3 regions of the Streptacidiphilus sp. EB129 genome follow, and region 2 is predicted to be linked to each of the others. Evidence: riboswitches for the same ligand, from Rfam matches in the RefSeq annotation. Region 2 holds a riboswitch; each other region holds the start of a gene.
The links. A riboswitch is a leader RNA that binds a small molecule or an ion and turns the genes downstream of it on or off. The one in region 2 is predicted to bind S-adenosylmethionine.

Region 1 (5,382 bases), on a different contig from region 2:
GCCTGGCTGGCGCTGGGGATGTGGTTCGCGATCCAGTGGATGTCGGTGGACGCGGTCTCGGCGGCGGTGCCGGGGGTGGCCTACGTGGCCCATCTCATCGGGTTCGTCGGCGGCTTCCTCTTCGCCTGGCTGCTCTACTGCCGACGGCGCGGATACGCTGACCGCAGTATCCCCGCCGCGCTCCCAGGAGACCCCCCGTGATCACCGCGATCGTGCTCATCAAGACCAGTGTCGACCAGATCCCCGAGATCGCCGAGACGATCGCGGCCATCGACGGCGTCACCGAGGTCTACTCCGTGACCGGCACCTACGACCTGGTCGCCCTGGTCCGGGTGCGTGCCCACGACGACCTGGCCGACGTGATCCCCGGCCAGGTCAACAAGGTTCCCGGAGTCCAGCAGACGGAGACCCACGTGGCCTTCCGCAGCTACTCCAAGCACGACCTCGACGCCGCCTTCGCCCTCGGCCTCGACGAGTAGCCCCACGAGGAGGCCGCGCCGCAGCAGGCCGGAGCGGTCAGCGCCGGGTGTCCGGGACGCAGCGGCCGCCCTCGGTTCGGTACGCCCACCGCGCGCCGTCGCTGACCAGCTCCCGGACCGCCGCGACAAAGCGGTCCACGTGCTCGTCCGGCGTGCCGGCGCCGAAGCTGACCCGGATCGCGTTCAGGCTCTGCTCCCCCGGCAGCGACGCCTCCGGCGCCCCGCACTCGGACGGCGCGGCCTCCTCCCCGCCCAGCAGCGTGCGCACCAGCGGGTGCGCGCAGAACAGTCCGTCGCGCACGCCGATGCCGTACTCGGCCGACAGCGCCGCGGAGAAGTGCGAGCTGTTCCAGCCCTGCACCACGAAGGAGATCACGCCCACCCGGGGGTGCTCCTCGCCGAACAGCGTCAGCACCCGCACCTCGGGGACCTCGGCGAGCCCGGCCCGGAGCCGGGCGATCAGCTGCTGCTCGCGCGCCACCAGCCGGTCGAAGCCCGCCTCGGTCAGCGCGCGACAGGCCGAGGCGACGGCGTAGGCGCCGATCACGTTCGGCGATCCGGCCTCGTGCCGGGACGGGCCCCGGTGCCACTCCACGGCGACCGAACCGTCCGCCTCCCTGGCGACGGTACGGCTGGCGCCGCCGCCGGCCAGGTAGGGCTCGGCCGCGTCCAGCCAGTCGGCGCGCCCGGCCAGCACGCCCGCACCGAACGGGGCGTAGAGCTTGTGCCCGGAGAAGGCGACCCAGTCGACGTCGAGTTCGCGCACCGAGACCGGGTGGTGCGGGGCCAGCTGCGCGGCGTCCAGGACGATCCGCGCGCCGTGCCGGTGGGCCACCTCGGCCAGCTCGCGGACCGGCCAGATCTCCCCGGTGACGTTGGACGCTCCGGTCACGCACACCAGCTTGGTCCGCGCCGCACTCCCCGCCAGCGCCTCGTCCAGCGCGGCCACGGCCTGCCCGGGCGAGCGCGGGGCGCGCAGGTAGCCGACGGTCAGGCCCGGCTTGCGCCAGGGCAGCAGCGAGGCGTGGTGCTCGGTCTCGAAGGCGAAGACCTCGGTGCCGGCCGGCAGCGCGCCGGCCAGCAGGTTCAGCGAGTCGGTGGTGGCCCGGGTGAAGACCAGCTGGTCGTCCTCGCGCAGGTCGAGGAAGTCGGCGACGGTCGCCCGGCTCTGCTCGAACAGGTCGGTGGACAGCTGCGACAGGTAGCCGGCGCCGCGGTGCACGCTGCCGTAGTACGGCGCGTAGGCGGCGACGTCGTCCCAGACCCGCTGCAGCGCCGGGGCGCTGGCGGCGTAGTCCAGCGCGGCGTAGCCGACCTTCTCGCCGCCGACCAGGGGAACCTCGACGTCACGGCCGAGCACGGCGAGCGGCTCACAGACAGACAGAGCGTTCGGGTAGGCAGACACAACCCCTCCAGGACATCCAGTGGATCCCTGGGAGTGCACCGGTGGCGCTGCCACTGCGGTGCTGCTCTCTACGGGGGGATCCGCGCTTGCCGTGCGACGGGTTCGCCGCAGGGCCTGGTCGTCACCCGGAAGCACCCCGCCACGGAAGGAGGGTTGCCGGACAGCAAGCCGGGGCCTGAACGCTGTCACTCGTGACCTGGTGAGAACTATGCCAGAGGTCCAGCCCGTGGGCGAGCACAGGTCCGCCATGCGAGACGCCGGAGCACGGGACAGCAGAGCACAGGACGCCGGAGCACGGGACGTCGCGGTACCGCGACGTCCCGTGGACCTGACGGCGTGATCCGCCTACCGGTGTGTGGCCTCGGCCCAGCGGGCCAGCGTCGCCTCGGCCGCGCCGGAGTCGATGGACTCCGCGGTGCGCTTCATCGCCGCAGCGATCTGCTCCACCAGCGGCTCGTCCGTCTGGTCCAGGGCGACCAGCGCCGACGCCGAGTTGAGCAGCACCGCGTCCCGGACCGGGCCGGTCTCGCCGGCGAACACCCGTCGGGCCACCGCCGCGTTGTAGCTGGAGTCCGCCCCGCGCAGGGCCTCGATGCCGACGCAGGTGATGCCGACCTCGCGCGGGTCGAAGCTGCTCTGGCGCACCTGGCCGTCCCGGACCTGCCAGACCGTGGAGGTGCCGGTGATGGTGAGCTCGTCCAGCCCGTCGTCGCCCCGGAAGACCAGGGCGGACGCGCCGCGCCGGGCCAGCACGCCGGCGATCAGCCCGGCCATCCGGCGGTCGAAGCAGCCCACCGCGTTGGCGCCGACCCGGGCCGGGTTGGTCAGCGGGCCGAGCAGGTTGAAGAAGGTCGGGATGCCCAGATCGCTCCGCGCCGGGCCGGCGTGCCGCATCGCCGGGTGGAACACCGGGGCCGGGCAGTAGGAGATGCCCGCCTCGACGGCCACCTCGGCGACCCGCTGCGGGGTCAGCTTCAGGTTGACGCCGAGCTTCTCCAGCACGTCGGTGGCCCCGCTCGCGGAGGAGGCGGCCCGGTTGCCGTGCTTGACCACCAGCGCCCCGGCGCCGGCCGCGACCACGGCCGACATGGTGGAGATGTTGACGGTCTTGGCCCGGTCGCCGCCGGTGCCGACGATGTCCACGGCCCGTTCCGGCACCTCGATCACCGTGGCGTGCGCGTACATCGACTGGACCAGGCCGGTGATCTCCTCGACCGTCTCGCCCTTGGCCCGCATCGCCACCATGAAGGCGGCCACCTGGGCGGTGCTCGCCTCCCCGGTCATGATCCGGTCCATCGCCCAGGCGGTGTCCGCCGCCGTCAGGTCGGTACCCGAGATCAGCGCCGTGAGGACGTCCGGCCAGGACCGCGCCTGCACGGGGTCGCCGCCACCGTTCGCAGGGTTCACGTCTTTGATCGACGCTGCAGCCATGGCCGTAGCCTCTCCGTGGAGTATTCACTGAAGGAGAGGCCAGCCTAGCGACCGGGGGCGCCGCCCATGGGCAAGATCTCAGCCCACGAGATGCTGCTTTCCGGTGCGCAGCAGCGCCGTGGCGGTCTCGGCCAGCGCGGCGGGGTCGACCGGGGCGGCGATGGCGGCGTCGGCGCGGCTCCAGGCGGCGAGCCAGGAGTCCTGCGGGCGGCCGATCAGCACCAGCACCGGGGGGCAGCCGTAGATCTCGTCCTTGAGCTGGCGGCACAGGCCCATCCCGCCGACCGGGGTCGCCTCGCCGTCGAGGACCAGCAGGTCCAGCCGCTTGGCGCCCTTGGCATGAGCGTCGAGGGCCTTGATCACGGCCGGGGCGGTCGCGCACTCCAGGTACTGGAGCTCGGCCAGGTCCTCGGCGGGCCGGCGCCCGAGCGCCAGCCGGACCTGCTCGCGCGTGTTCCGGTCGTCGCTGTAGACAAGTACGTTGAGTGCCATCGTCCGCTATCCCCCTGGGGTGTGATCGGGACCACTTTCGGCGTCTGCGCGGATGCTACTCCGGCCGGAGATCCCAGGACAGCACGCAGTACGGGCCGTCTCGGGGTCCCGGGGCGGCGTGCGACGCCCCCCGGCAGCCGTCCGGCGGTTCCAGATTCACCATTTCGGGCGACCCCACGGCCCGTCGCGCACCGTCCCCCGGGGCACCGGACCCCGCCGTTCGGACTACCTGCCTGGTCGTCAGGCCACCGGCGGGCGGCCGGAGGGTACGTCACAAGCCGGACACACCGAGGAACACCCCCCGGAGTGAAGACGGAATAAGCGACCGACATAATGTCGGTCGTGGCGACAGCAACTGCAGTAGAAACCGGGCACGCACACGGATCGGTCAGCCGGCCGAACCTCACCAGCGTCGGAACCATCGTCTGGCTGGCTTCCGAGCTGATGTTCTTCGCGGCCCTCTTCGCGATGTACTTCACACTCCGTTCGGTTACCGGAACGGCGTACTGGCACGCGCACAACGATGCGCTCAACGTCCCTTTCTCGTCCGTGAACACCACGATCCTGGTGCTCTCTTCCTTCACCTGCCAGATGGGTGTCTTCGCCGCAGAGCGCGGCGACGTGAAGAAGCTCCGGACCTGGTTCATGATCACCTTTGTCATGGGTGCGATGTTCATCGGCGGTCAGATCTACGAGTACACCTCGCTGGTCAAGGACGCAGGCCTCTCCCTCTCCTCGTCCCCGTACGGGTCGGTCTTCTACCTGACCACCGGCTTCCACGGGATGCATGTGACGGGTGGTCTGATCGCCTTCCTCCTGGTCCTCGGCCGTACGTACGCCGCCAAGCGGTTCACGCACGAGCAGGCCACCGCGGCGATCGTGGTGTCGTACTACTGGCACTTCGTCGACGTGGTCTGGATCGGCCTCTTCGCGACCATCTATCTGATCAAGTAGGCAGGGTCGGACCGTCCTCTCGGCGCACCGCCGGGCGGTCCCGCAGGCCGACCTGACGGTCAACCAGACTCCCGACGCTCCAGATCCTCACACCGGGGTTAATCCGTGAAAAAGCTCTCCGCACGACGGCGCCACCCGCTGGCAGCGCTCGTCGTCCTACTCTTTGCGCTGGCGATCACCGGAGGGCTGTACGCGGCGTTCGCGCCGACGGGCAGTGCACAGGCCGATGCCGGCCAGTCGTCCCTCGCGATCGAGCAGGGCAAGAAGCTGTACGCCGTCGGCTGCTCCAGCTGCCACGGTCTGTCCGGTGAAGGCACCAAGGACGGCCCGTCCCTGGTCGGCGTCGGCAGTGCCGCCGTGGACTTCCAGGTCGGTACCGGCCGGATGCCGGCGCAGCAGCCCGGCGCCCAGGTCCCGTCCAAGAAGGTCATCTACACCCAGGACCAGATCGACCAGCTCGCGGCGTACGTGGCGACCCTCGGTGCCGGCCCGGCCATCCCGACGGCCGACCAGTACGCGGCCGGGGACGTGGCCCGAGGCGGAGAGCTGTTCCGTACCAACTGCGCGCAGTGCCACAACTTCGCGGGTTCCGGTGGCGCCCTGTCCGAGGGCAAGTTCGCG
Region 2 (5,382 bases):
AGACGGGGCTGGTCGGGGTGTTGTAGATGAGGTGGTGGACGAACCAGAGCGTGGAGTTGGCGATGCCGTTGTAGGCGCGGGCGAAGGTGCCCGGGTCGATGTCCAGCATGCGCACGGACGGGTCGGTGCGGCCCTGCCGGGTCGCGGCGCGGTCCCCTTCGGAGAGCGCGGCGCAGACCCAGACCGAGTCCACCTCCTCGCCGATGGCGGAGAGGCCGGACACCAGCCCGCCGCCGCCTCTGCGCGGGGTCAGCGTGCCGTCGTCCTCGACGGTGTAGGACACCGGTCCGCGGTTGGAGGCGAGCAGAATCCTGGCTTCGCTGGCGTTGGGCATGGTCCCTACCTTGCCTCGGGTGGACATGGTCAAACGTGATGATTCGGCGCAGTGGCGTCGGAAGCAGTGGCTTCGGGAGCGTTGGCGTCTGGTGCGGTGGCTTCGCGCGGAGCGGCATCGGGCGCGTTGAGGTCGGGCGCGTCGGGGTCGGGCGTGGTGAAGCCGGGCGTGGTGAGGTCGAGCAGCGTGACGAGGGGCGGGCGCTCGCTCACCGCGATGTCGGCGGTGGTCGGGGTGAAGCCGTCCGCGGTGCGGGTGAACTGGGTGATCCGGGGCGTGGCCAGTTCCTCGGCCAGGTCGTCGGCGAGCTTCAGCCGGTGGCCGCGGGACAACCGCTCCATCGCCGTGAGCTGGATGGCGGCCGCCATCCGGCCCAGTGCCCGGGCGTCCTGGTGCCGGTGGTGCCGCACGCCGACGTCCACCTGGGCGAGTGCGTCCAGGCCGGCCAGCTCCAGGGCGTCCACCAGCAGTCCGAGCTCCACCCCGTACCCGGTGGGGAAGGGCAGCCGTTCCAGCAGCGAGCGGCGCGCGGCGTACTCGCCGCCGAGCGGCTGGACGAAGCCGGCCAGCAGCGGCCAGTAGAGGTTCAGCAGCGGTCGGGCGACCAGTTCGGTGACCCGTCCGCCGCCGGCCGGGTCGTGCGCGGTCGCGGTCTCCAGCGGCCGGTCGTACATGGCCTTGACGAAGGCCACCCCGGGGTCGGTCAGCAGCGGCCCGACGATGCCGGAGACGAACGCCGAGTCGAACGCCCGCAGGTCGGCGTCGACGAAGCAGACGATGTCGCCGCCGGTGACCAGCAGCGACCGCCAGAGCACCTCGCCCTTCCCGGCCACCGCGGGGAGCCGGGGCAGTATGTCGTCGCGGTGCACCACCCGCGCCCCGGCCGCGGCCGCGGCCTGCCCGGTGCGGTCGCTGGAGCCGGAGTCGACCACCACCAGCTCGTCGACCAGCGGCACGGCCTCCATCAGGTCGCGGCGGATCGCCGTGACGATCTCGCCGACGGTCGCCTCCTCGTCCAGCGCCGGGAGCACCACGCTGACCGTGCTGCCGGTAGCCCGTTTGGCTGCCAGCAGTTCCGGGAGCGAGCGGTCGGCGGCCGCCCAGGAGCGGCGGCGCAGCCAGTCCGCGACCTCGTCAAGCACAGGGCTCCTCATTCTTTGTGGCACCGTCCGTCATGGCGCGTGTCTCGCCTCGCGGACGACCCGTGATCGTGGGCGGGGCTTCGGTTACAGTCTTGGGGACGACCTACCACCGCCGCTCGGCGGGTGTACGGCCATCATCACAAACGCGGCGCGGCAGCGACCGACCGCCATAGAGCTCATCCAGAGGGACTGAGGGAACGGCCCGTTGAAGTCCCGGCAACCCCCCTGCCATCCGCCACTGCGGCGCTGGTCGGGAAGGTGCCAATTCCGTCCTGCGGCGAGACGCGCCGCGGGGAAGATGAGGAGAGAGGGCCTCGCCATCATGGTAGCTGCACCACTGACATCCGACTCGTTCGGCCCCGCCGTCGCCCTGTCCTGCCGCGAGTGCGGCGCGCGGAGCGAACTGGCCCCCGACTTCGCCTGTAGCGAGTGTTTCGGCCCCCTTGAGGTGGCCTACGACCTGCCCACCGGAGACCCCGAGGCGCTGCGCGCCCGGATCGAGGCGGGCCCCACCAACATCTGGCGCTACGCGCCGCTGCTGCCGGTCTCGCCCGACGTGGCCTCCCGGCCCAACCTCAACCCGGGCTGGACCAAGCTGGTCAAGGCCGACAACCTGGCCCGCGAGCTGGGCGTCACCGGCGCCCTCTACGTCAAGGACGACTCCGGCAACCCGACGCACTCCTTCAAGGACCGCGTGGTCGCCATCGCCGTCGAGGCCGCCCGCACCTTCGGCTTCACCACCCTGTCCTGCTCGTCGACCGGCAACCTGGCCGGCGCGGTCGGTGCCGCCGCCGCCCGAACCGGGCTGCGCTCCTGCGTCTTCATCCCGCACGACCTGGAGCAGGGCAAGATCGTGATGGCCGCCGTGTACGGCGGCGAGCTGGTCGGCATCGAGGGCAACTACGACGACGTGAACCGCTTCTGCTCGGAGCTGATCGGCGACCCGGCCGGCGAGGGCTGGGGCTTCGTCAACGTCAACCTCCGCCCGTACTACGGCGAGGGCTCCAAGACGCTGGCGTACGAGATCTGCGAGCAGCTCGGCTGGCGGCTGCCGGACCAGCTGGTCATCCCGATCGCCTCGGGCTCCCAGCTGACGAAGATCGACAAGGGTCTCAAGGAGCTGATCGCCCTCGGGCTGGTCGAGGACAGGCCCTACAAGATCTTCGGCGCCCAGGCCGAGGGCTGCTCCCCGGTCTCGGTGGCCTTCAAGGCCGGCCACGACGTGATCCGCCCGCAGAAGCCGAACACCATCGCCAAGTCGCTGGCCATCGGCAACCCGGCGGACGGCCCCTACGTGCTGGACATCTGCCGCCGCACCGGGGGCGCGGTGGAGGACGTCACCGACGAGCAGGTGGTGGACGCGATCAAGCTGCTGGCGCGCACCGAGGGCATCTTCGCCGAGACGGCGGGCGGGGTGACCGTGGGCGTGCTGCAGAAGCTGATCAAGAACGGTCTGCTCGACCCGGCCGCCGAGACCGTCGTCCTCAACACCGGCGACGGCCTGAAGACCCTGGACGCGGTGGAGCCGACCACCGGCCTTTCCGCCACCATCCGCCCCACCCTGGTCTCGTTCCGAGAGGCCGGCCTCGCCTGAGCAGGCGAAGCGAGGGAACCGACTCGCCTGAGCGGGCGAAGCAGAGGAGTACCAGCATGAGCGTTTCCGTCAGAATCCCCACCATCCTCCGCACCTACACCGGCGGGGCCGCCGAGGTCGCGGCCGAGGGCGCCACCCTCGCGGCCGTGATCGCCGATCTGGAGGCGAACCACACCGGTATCAGCGGCCGGATCCTGGACGACGCCGGCAAGCTGCGCCGCTTCGTCAACGTGTACGTGAACGACGACGACGTGCGTTTCGCGGAGGGTCTGGAGACGGCCGTTCCGGACGGCGCGAGCGTCTCGGTGATCCCGGCCGTGGCCGGCGGCTGCTGACGCAGAGTAATTCCCAGAACAACTCGGAACCGGGCCGCCCGCTATTCGCGGGTATCCCGGTTCCGTTGTTTTCCATGCGTACACCGGCGGCACGTGCCCTGTGCACGGATCTCCACCCGCGGAGGGGTACAGTTGCTTCCGGTTACCGGTGGTCCGCCCTTGCGGGTACGTCACGTACGGCACTTCCGGCCAATCCCTTCGCTCACGCCACGTGTACCACCTGGCCGTCCACCCTGCCCGGCAGCGGCCGGGCGTCCCGGTGACTGAGACGGCATGCGGCGCGGAGGCGCTCTGGCTGCACAGGAATTCCTGGATCGATTTGTCGGTCAGGTCCGCTATGTCCGGACCGAATTGCCGTGCTATGCGGGTATTCGCCCGCTAATGCCCCTTGTGGCTCCGTAAGAATTCCCTCCCTTATGCCCTGTTGCGGAGGGCATCTGAGTGGATACATTCAGCGTCGGCTGAAGCACCGCGCCATGCGTGGCCGCCTCGGCCCGGTCCGCGGAGTGCGGTCCGTGAAAGGGCCAGTAATAGGGGAGTTTGGAATGGCTCAGGGCACCGTCAAGTGGTTCAACGCGGAGAAGGGGTACGGCTTCATCGCGGTCGACGGTGGTGCGGACGTGTTCGTCCACTACAGCGCGATCCAGATGGACGGGTACCGGTCGCTCGAAGAGGGCCAGCGGGTCGAGTTCGAGATCTCGCAGGGTCAGAAGGGTCCGCAGGCGGACATGGTCCGTGTGGTGTGACCCTCGGTCGAGCAACCGCTGACTGACGACAGGACCGGCTGAGCCTCGTTCCAAACGAAGCATCCACGCAGGTCTTCCCGCAGGTCCGTACCCCTCGGGGTACGGACCTGCGGGCGTTCCGGGGCCCGGCTCCGGGGAGATCTGCTTGCACTCGGCAGGGGTGAGTGCTAATCATTGGCGTTAGCACTCTGAGGTAGAGAGTGACAACGGGCCGGGTAGGTGAGGCCCCGGGCGCGCCGGGAAGTGACCGTCGCAGGCCGGGTCCGTCCGTCGCGGGCGCCAGCGCGGTCCACACGCAGCCACCCTGTCCGGGAGGACCACTTCCATGGCCAAGATCATTGCCTTCGACGAGGAAGCTCGTCGCGGCCTTGAGCGCGGGATGAACCAGCTCGCCGACGCTGTCAAGGTCACGCTCGGCCCCAAGGGCCGCAACGTCGTCCTTGAGAAGAAGTGGGGCGCCCCCACGATCACCAACGACGGTGTCTCCATCGCCAAGGAGATCGAGCTCGAGGACCCGTACGAGAAGATCGGTGCCGAGCTCGTCAAGGAGGTCGCCAAGAAGACGGACGACGTCGCGGGCGACGGCACCACCACCGCCACCGTGCTGGCCCAGGCCCTGGTCCGCGAGGGCCTGCGCAACGTCGCGGCCGGCGCCAACCCGATGGCCCTGAAGCGCGGCATCGAGAAGGCCGTCGAGGCCGTCTCCGCCGAGCTGCTGGCGCAGGCCAAGGACGTGGAGACCAAGGAGCAGATCGCCTCCACCGCCTCCATCTCCGCCGCCGACGAGCAGATCGGCGCGCTCATCGCCGAGGCGATGGACAAGGTCGGCAAGGAAGGCGTCATCACCGTCGAGGAGTCGCAGACCTTCGGTCTGGAGCTCGAGCTCACCGAGGGCATGCGCTTCGACAAGGGCTTCATCTCGGCGTACTTCGCCACCGACCTGGAGCGTATGGAGACCTCGTTCGAGGACCCGTACATCCTGATCGCCAACTCCAAGATCGGCGGGGTCAAGGACCTGCTCCCGATCCTGGAGAAGGTCATGCAGTCCGGCAAGCCGCTGCTGATCATCGCCGAGGACGTCGAGGGCGAGGCCCTGTCGACCCTGGTCGTCAACAAGATCCGCGGCACCTTCAAGTCCGTCGCCGTCAAGGCCCCGGGCTTCGGCGACCGCCGCAAGGCCATGCTCGGCGACATCGCCATCCTCACCGGCGGCACGGTCATCTCCGAGGAG
Region 3 (5,382 bases), on a different contig from region 2:
GCTCTTCGCGACCGACGCGGGCAGCTCGGCGTGCAGCGCGGCGACCTCGGAGACCTTGATGTCGGTCTGCGTGCCGGCACCGTTGGACAGCGCGGCCACGGTGACGGCACCGGATGCGGCGTTGTCGGCGGAAGTGGCGGCGGTGCTGGTAGAGGTGGCGCCTCCGCAGGCGGCGAGGCCCACGGTCAGCGTGGCGGCGGCGGTGCCTGCGGACAGGCTGAGGAGGACTCTGTTGCGGATGCTGGGCATGGCTTTTCCTTGCTCGTTCGACGGTTCGACGGTGCCCGGGTGTCGGGCCCTGCGGGTCAGAGCACCTTGCTCAGGAACTCTCTGGTGCGCGGGTGTTGCGGGTGGTCCAGCACCTGGTCGGGCGGGCCCTGTTCGAGGATCCGGCCGCCGTCCATGAAGACGACCTGGTCCGCGACCTCGCGGGCGAAGCCGATCTCGTGGGTGACGACGACGAGGGTGGTGCCGCTGGTCGCGAGGTCCTTGATGACGGCCAGCACCTCCCCGACGAGTTCCGGGTCGAGCGCGGAGGTCGGCTCGTCGAAGAGGATGACACCCGGGCCCAGTGCCAGGGCGCGGGCGATCGCCACCCGCTGCTGCTGTCCGCCGGACAACTGTCGCGGATAGGCGCCGGTCTTCTCGGCCAGCCCCACCCGGCCGAGCAGGGTGCGCGCCACCTGCTGCGCCTCCGGCTTGCGCAGCAGGCCGGTGGCCACGGGAGCGGCGGCCACGTTGTCCAGCACGGTCAGGTGCGGGAAGAGGTTGAAGTTCTGGAAGACGAAACCGATCCGGCTGCGCTGAACCAGGATCTGGCGTTCGCTCAGTTCCTTCAGCCGCCCACGGTGTCGGCGGACACCGATCAGTTCGCCGTTGAGACTGACCTGGCCGATCTCGGGCTTCTCCAGGTGGTTGATCACGCGGAGCAGCGTGGACTTGCCGGAGCCGGACGGACCGACGACGACCGTGACTTCACCCGCGGGCACCGTCAGGTCGATCCCGTCGAGGACCCGGTGGGCTCCGTACCACTTGTGCACGTCGCGGACCTCGACCGCGGCCGGCCGGACGTCTGTCCGCGTGGGAGTCGCCGGCTCCGACAGGGCCGTCTTCACAGTGCTCATAGCGCCGTCTCCCTCTGGACACGCGCCCGCAGGGCGGACAGGCCGCTGCGCAACCGCTGCAGCGGGGTCGGTGGAAGGGTCCGCAGCGCGCCGCGTGAGTAGTGGCGCTCCACGTAGAACTGGACGACGGAGATCACGCTGGTGAGGATCACGTACCAGACGGTGGCGACCAGCAGCAGCGGCACGATGTCGCCGGGATAGGTGCTGCCCATGCTCTGGACGGATCCGAACAGGTCCAGCAGTGAGACGTAGAAGACCAGTGAGGTGCTCTTCACCAGGCCGATCAGCTGGTTGACGTAGGAGGGAACGATGGCCCGCAGCGCCTGCGGGAAGACGATCCGGGCGAACTGGTAGTGCCTGGGCAGTCCGAGGGCGGCGGACGCCTCGTGCTGGCCCTGGTCGACGGAGAGGATGCCGGCCCGGACCACCTCGGCGGCGTAGGCGGCCTCGTTGAGACTCAGTCCCACGACCGCGACCACGATGTCGGTGGCCAGCTTCGACTCGTCGACGTGCAGGAACGCGGGCCCGAACGGCACACCGACACTCACCGTGCGGTACAGCGCGCTGAAGTTGTAGAGGAAGAGCAGGACCACGATCAGTGGCACCGACCGGAACAGCCAGATGTAGATCCAACTGGTCACGCGTAGCACGGGGCTGCGGGAGAGCCGGGCGAGCGCCAGCAGCACGCCGCCCACCAGCCCGAGCACGGCGCTGTAGGCCGTCACTTCCAGGGTGACGACCAGGCCGTGGGTGATCACCGGGCGCACGAACCAGTACTGGAAGCGGTCCCACTGGTAGAAGGGATTGGTGGCCAGTCCGTGCGTGATCTGGGCGACCAGGACCAGGGCGAGTGCGCTGGTGATCCAGCGCCCCGGGCGTCGGAGCGGGATCACCCGCTGTGCCGACAGCGGACGGTCGGCCCGCCCGGGGTCAACCGGCACAGCGGTGAGGGGCTGCGGGGACGGCTCCGCCCTGGGCGGATCCGTGGTACCTGACGGCACGGCAGGAACGAGAGACTCATTCATACATGGACTCCGGCGAAGGTGCACTGCGTTCGCGCCAAGGGGGTTGTCGCACAGTGCGGTGAACACACCCGGGGCGTGTCGGAGCACGCCGCGTCGCGGGTGGAAGGGGGAGGTGGCACGCCGCAGGAGGCGTGCGTACTGCAGGAAGCTGTCAGCCCTGACAGCGACAGCGGGCGCTGCCGGAGGCCCTACACAGGGCGCTGCTGACACGGAGAAGGTCGATGTGGCGGCTCAGGTACGCGGCCGCACGACCGTGGCGCCGCCATGCGGCCATCCCCGGACCTGCGTACATCGCCGTCACCATCGCCATTCCGCCCACCGGGCCTCGCGCTTACCGATCGTCATTCGGTCCGGTCGTCACCTGGAGCACCCCACCGCGTCGGAGGGTTGCCGGTCAGCAAGCCAGGGCTTCGTCGCTGACGCTCATGACCGTTCTGATCCACGAACGTAGGTGCGCTCCGCAAGGAGTGTCAACACCCGACCAGGAGTTGAGACCAGGTGGCAGGCGCGCCGCAGGCCTTCAGGCTGGGAACGCCTTCGGCATGACCGGCGTTCGACCGTACAGGATTGTGGTCGACACCGGTGCCGGGTTACGGTGCAGCCAGGTCATGAGTGTCAGCGACAAGCCCTGGCTTGCTGACCGGCAACCCTCCCACGCGGTGGGGTGCTCCAGGTGACGACCCGGCGGAGCCGAAAACGGTGCCGCAAGCGCGAGTTCGAACCGATGCGAGCCGATCGGGACAGGAGGTGACGACAGTGCGGGGAGCCCCTCAGCGGTCCGCGGTCGTCACTGTCAAGGCCCAGTGCCGGGTCGCCACCAGGTCGTCGCGGCGCCACATCGATCTGCAGCGCGTCACCACCGCGCTGTGTCCGGCGTAACGACGCACGCCCTCGCGCGGCGCGCCTCCACGCCGCTCGCAGCCGTCTGACCCGCGCAGCCGCACCCGCTCGTCCTGCCCAGCCCGCCTTCGGCGTCGGCTGCCGCGTTCGAGGCGCCGCGTCCCGCGCCCTTTCAGCAGTGAAGCACTCCGCACAGGAAGCGGTCCCCCATGCCTGAACCTCACTCAGCCCTGCACCTGTCCGTCGCCCTCGACGGATCCGGCTGGCATCCAGCGGCCTGGCGCGAGCACGACGCCCGGCCCGAGGCCCTGTTCACCGCCCGGTACTGGGCCGACCTGGTCGCCGAGGCCGAGCGCGGCCTGTTGGACCTGGTCACCGTCGAGGACTCGCTGAGCCTGCAGTCCGCCCATCCCACCGAACCAGACGAGCGGACCGACCAGGTGCGGGGCCGACTGGACGCGGTGCTGATCGCCGCCCGCATCGCGCCGCTGACCCGGAACATCGGGCTGATCCCGACCGCGGTCGTCACGCACACCGAGCCGTTCCACCTCTCCAAGGCGATCGCCACCCTCGACTTCGTGAGCAACGGCCGCGCCGGGATCCGCGTGAAGGTGTCCGGACGCGCTGACGAGACCGCACACTTCGGGCGGCGCCCGCTGCCGCAACTGCGGCTCGGGGAGCTCGACTCACCGGCAGGACGGGAACTGCTTCGGGATCTCCTCGCCGAGGCCGAGGACTACGTCGAGGTCCTGCGCCGGCTGTGGGACAGCTGGGAGGACGACGCCGAGATCCGCGACATCGCCACCGGCCGGTTCATCGACCGCGGCAAGCTGCACTACATCGACTTCGAGGGCAGCAGGTTCAGCGTGCGTGGGCCGTCCATCACGCCGCGACCGCCGCAGGGCCGGCCCGTCGTCGCCGCGCTGGCACACCGGGGCGAGCCCTACCGCCTGGTCGGCCGCTCGGCCGACCTCGGCTTCGTCACCCCGCGCGACACCGGGGAAGCCCGCTCGATCGTCGCCGAGATCCGCGACGCACAGGCGGCAGCAGGCCGCACCGAGGAGACCGTGCACATCTTCGGCGACCTGGTGGTCTTCCTCGACGGCGACCCCGGCGCCGCCGCCGACCGCAGGGCCCGCCTGGACCAGCGCGCCGGCGGCCCGTACACCAGCGACGCCCACGTCTTCACCGGGACGCCCGCGGAACTCGCCGACCTGCTCCAGGAGTGGCAGCAGGCCGGGCTCGCCGGCTTCCGGCTGCGGCCCGGCACCATCCCCCACGACCTGGAGCAGATCACCCGCCGCCTGGTGCCCGAACTCCAGCGCCGCAGCGTCTTCCGCACCGCCTATGAGGCGACCACCCTGCGCGGACTGCTCGGCCTGCCGCGTCCCGCCAACCGCTACGCCACCAGCGCCGCCGGCGCCCTCGCCTGAGCCGGAAGGACCGCACCAGCCGTGAGCAAACCCGTCAAGCAGATCCACCTCGCCGCGCACTTCCCCGGCGTCAACAACACCACCGTCTGGAGCGACCCGGCCGCCGGCAGCCAGATCGATTTCAGCTCCTTCGTCCACCTCGCCCGGACGGCGGAACGCGCCAAGTTCGACTTCCTGTTCCTCGCCGAGGGGCTCCGGCTGCGCGAGCAGAACGGGGAGATCTACGACCTGGATGTCGTGGGCCGGCCCGACACCTTCACCGTCCTGGCCGCGCTCGCCGCCGTCACCGACAGGCTCGGCCTGGCCGGCACCATCAACTCCACGTTCAACGAACCCTACGAAGTAGCCCGGCAGTTCGCCTCCCTGGACCACCTGTCGGCCGGACGTGCGGCCTGGAACGTGGTCACCTCCTGGGACGAGTTCACCGGCGAGAACTTCCGACGCGGCGGGTTCCTGGCACAGGAGGACCGCTACGAGCGCGCCAGGCAGTTCCTGACGGCGACCTGGGAGCTGTTCGACTCCTGGCGGGGCGACGAGATCGTGGCGGACAAGGAGTCCGGGGTTTTCCTCAGTACGCCGACGCCCGGCCGGTTCGACCACCACGTCAGCCAGTTCGACATCGCCGGACAGTTCAACGTGCCGCGCAGCCCGCAGGGCCGCCCGGTGATCTTCCAGGCGGGCGACTCCGAGGAGGGCCGCGAGTTCGCCGCCTCGGCCGCCGACGCCATCTTCACCCGGCACGGCACCCTGGAGGCGGGCCGGGCCTTCTACGCCGACGTCAAGCGACGGCTGTCCCGCTACGGCCGCTCCCAGGACGAGCTGAAGATCCTGCCCGGGGTCACCTTCGTCCTGGCCGACACCGCCGCCGAGGCCCAGGAGAAGGCGGACCTGATCCGCCACCAGCAGGTCAGCGGCCAGACCGCGATCAAGCTCCTGGAACAGCTGTGGAACCGCGACCTC

Region 1: linked by a shared signal. The riboswitch ahead of ABH925_RS24310 (aminotransferase class V-fold PLP-dependent enzyme) and the one ahead of thrC (threonine synthase) in region 2 are both predicted to bind S-adenosylmethionine.
Region 3: linked by a shared signal. The riboswitch ahead of ABH925_RS27640 (amino acid ABC transporter permease) and the one ahead of thrC (threonine synthase) in region 2 are both predicted to bind S-adenosylmethionine.

Annotation. Positions count from the first base shown of each region.
Region 1 covers NZ_JBGCCS010000021.1:78,014-83,395, reverse strand. Annotated here, with positions in the region: gene ABH925_RS24320 (rhomboid family intramembrane serine protease) at 1-201, shown strand, start outside; gene ABH925_RS24315 (Lrp/AsnC family transcriptional regulator) at 198-479, shown strand; gene ABH925_RS24310 (aminotransferase class V-fold PLP-dependent enzyme) at 517-1,884, opposite strand; SAM riboswitch class IV at 1,962-2,081, opposite strand; gene trpD (anthranilate phosphoribosyltransferase) at 2,230-3,315, opposite strand; gene ABH925_RS24300 (hypothetical protein) at 3,394-3,807, opposite strand; gene ABH925_RS24295 (heme-copper oxidase subunit III) at 4,141-4,761, shown strand; gene ABH925_RS24290 (c-type cytochrome) at 4,867-5,382, shown strand, end outside.
Region 2 covers NZ_JBGCCS010000023.1:2,985-8,366, forward strand. Annotated here, with positions in the region: gene ABH925_RS25185 (trehalose-6-phosphate synthase) at 1-334, opposite strand, end outside; gene ABH925_RS25190 (glucosyl-3-phosphoglycerate synthase) at 364-1,476, opposite strand; SAM riboswitch class I at 1,650-1,781, shown strand; gene thrC (threonine synthase) at 1,775-3,070, shown strand; gene ABH925_RS25200 (MoaD/ThiS family protein) at 3,127-3,405, shown strand; gene ABH925_RS25205 (cold-shock protein) at 3,951-4,151, shown strand; gene groL (chaperonin GroEL) at 4,477-5,382, shown strand, end outside.
Region 3 covers NZ_JBGCCS010000028.1:13,219-18,600, forward strand. Annotated here, with positions in the region: gene ABH925_RS27630 (ABC transporter substrate-binding protein) at 1-249, opposite strand, end outside; gene ABH925_RS27635 (amino acid ABC transporter ATP-binding protein) at 306-1,124, opposite strand; gene ABH925_RS27640 (amino acid ABC transporter permease) at 1,121-2,149, opposite strand; SAM riboswitch class IV at 2,472-2,580, opposite strand; SAM riboswitch class IV at 2,754-2,866, shown strand; gene ABH925_RS27645 (putative leader peptide) at 2,906-3,028, shown strand; gene ABH925_RS27650 (LLM class flavin-dependent oxidoreductase) at 3,199-4,422, shown strand; gene ABH925_RS27655 (NtaA/DmoA family FMN-dependent monooxygenase) at 4,444-5,382, shown strand, end outside.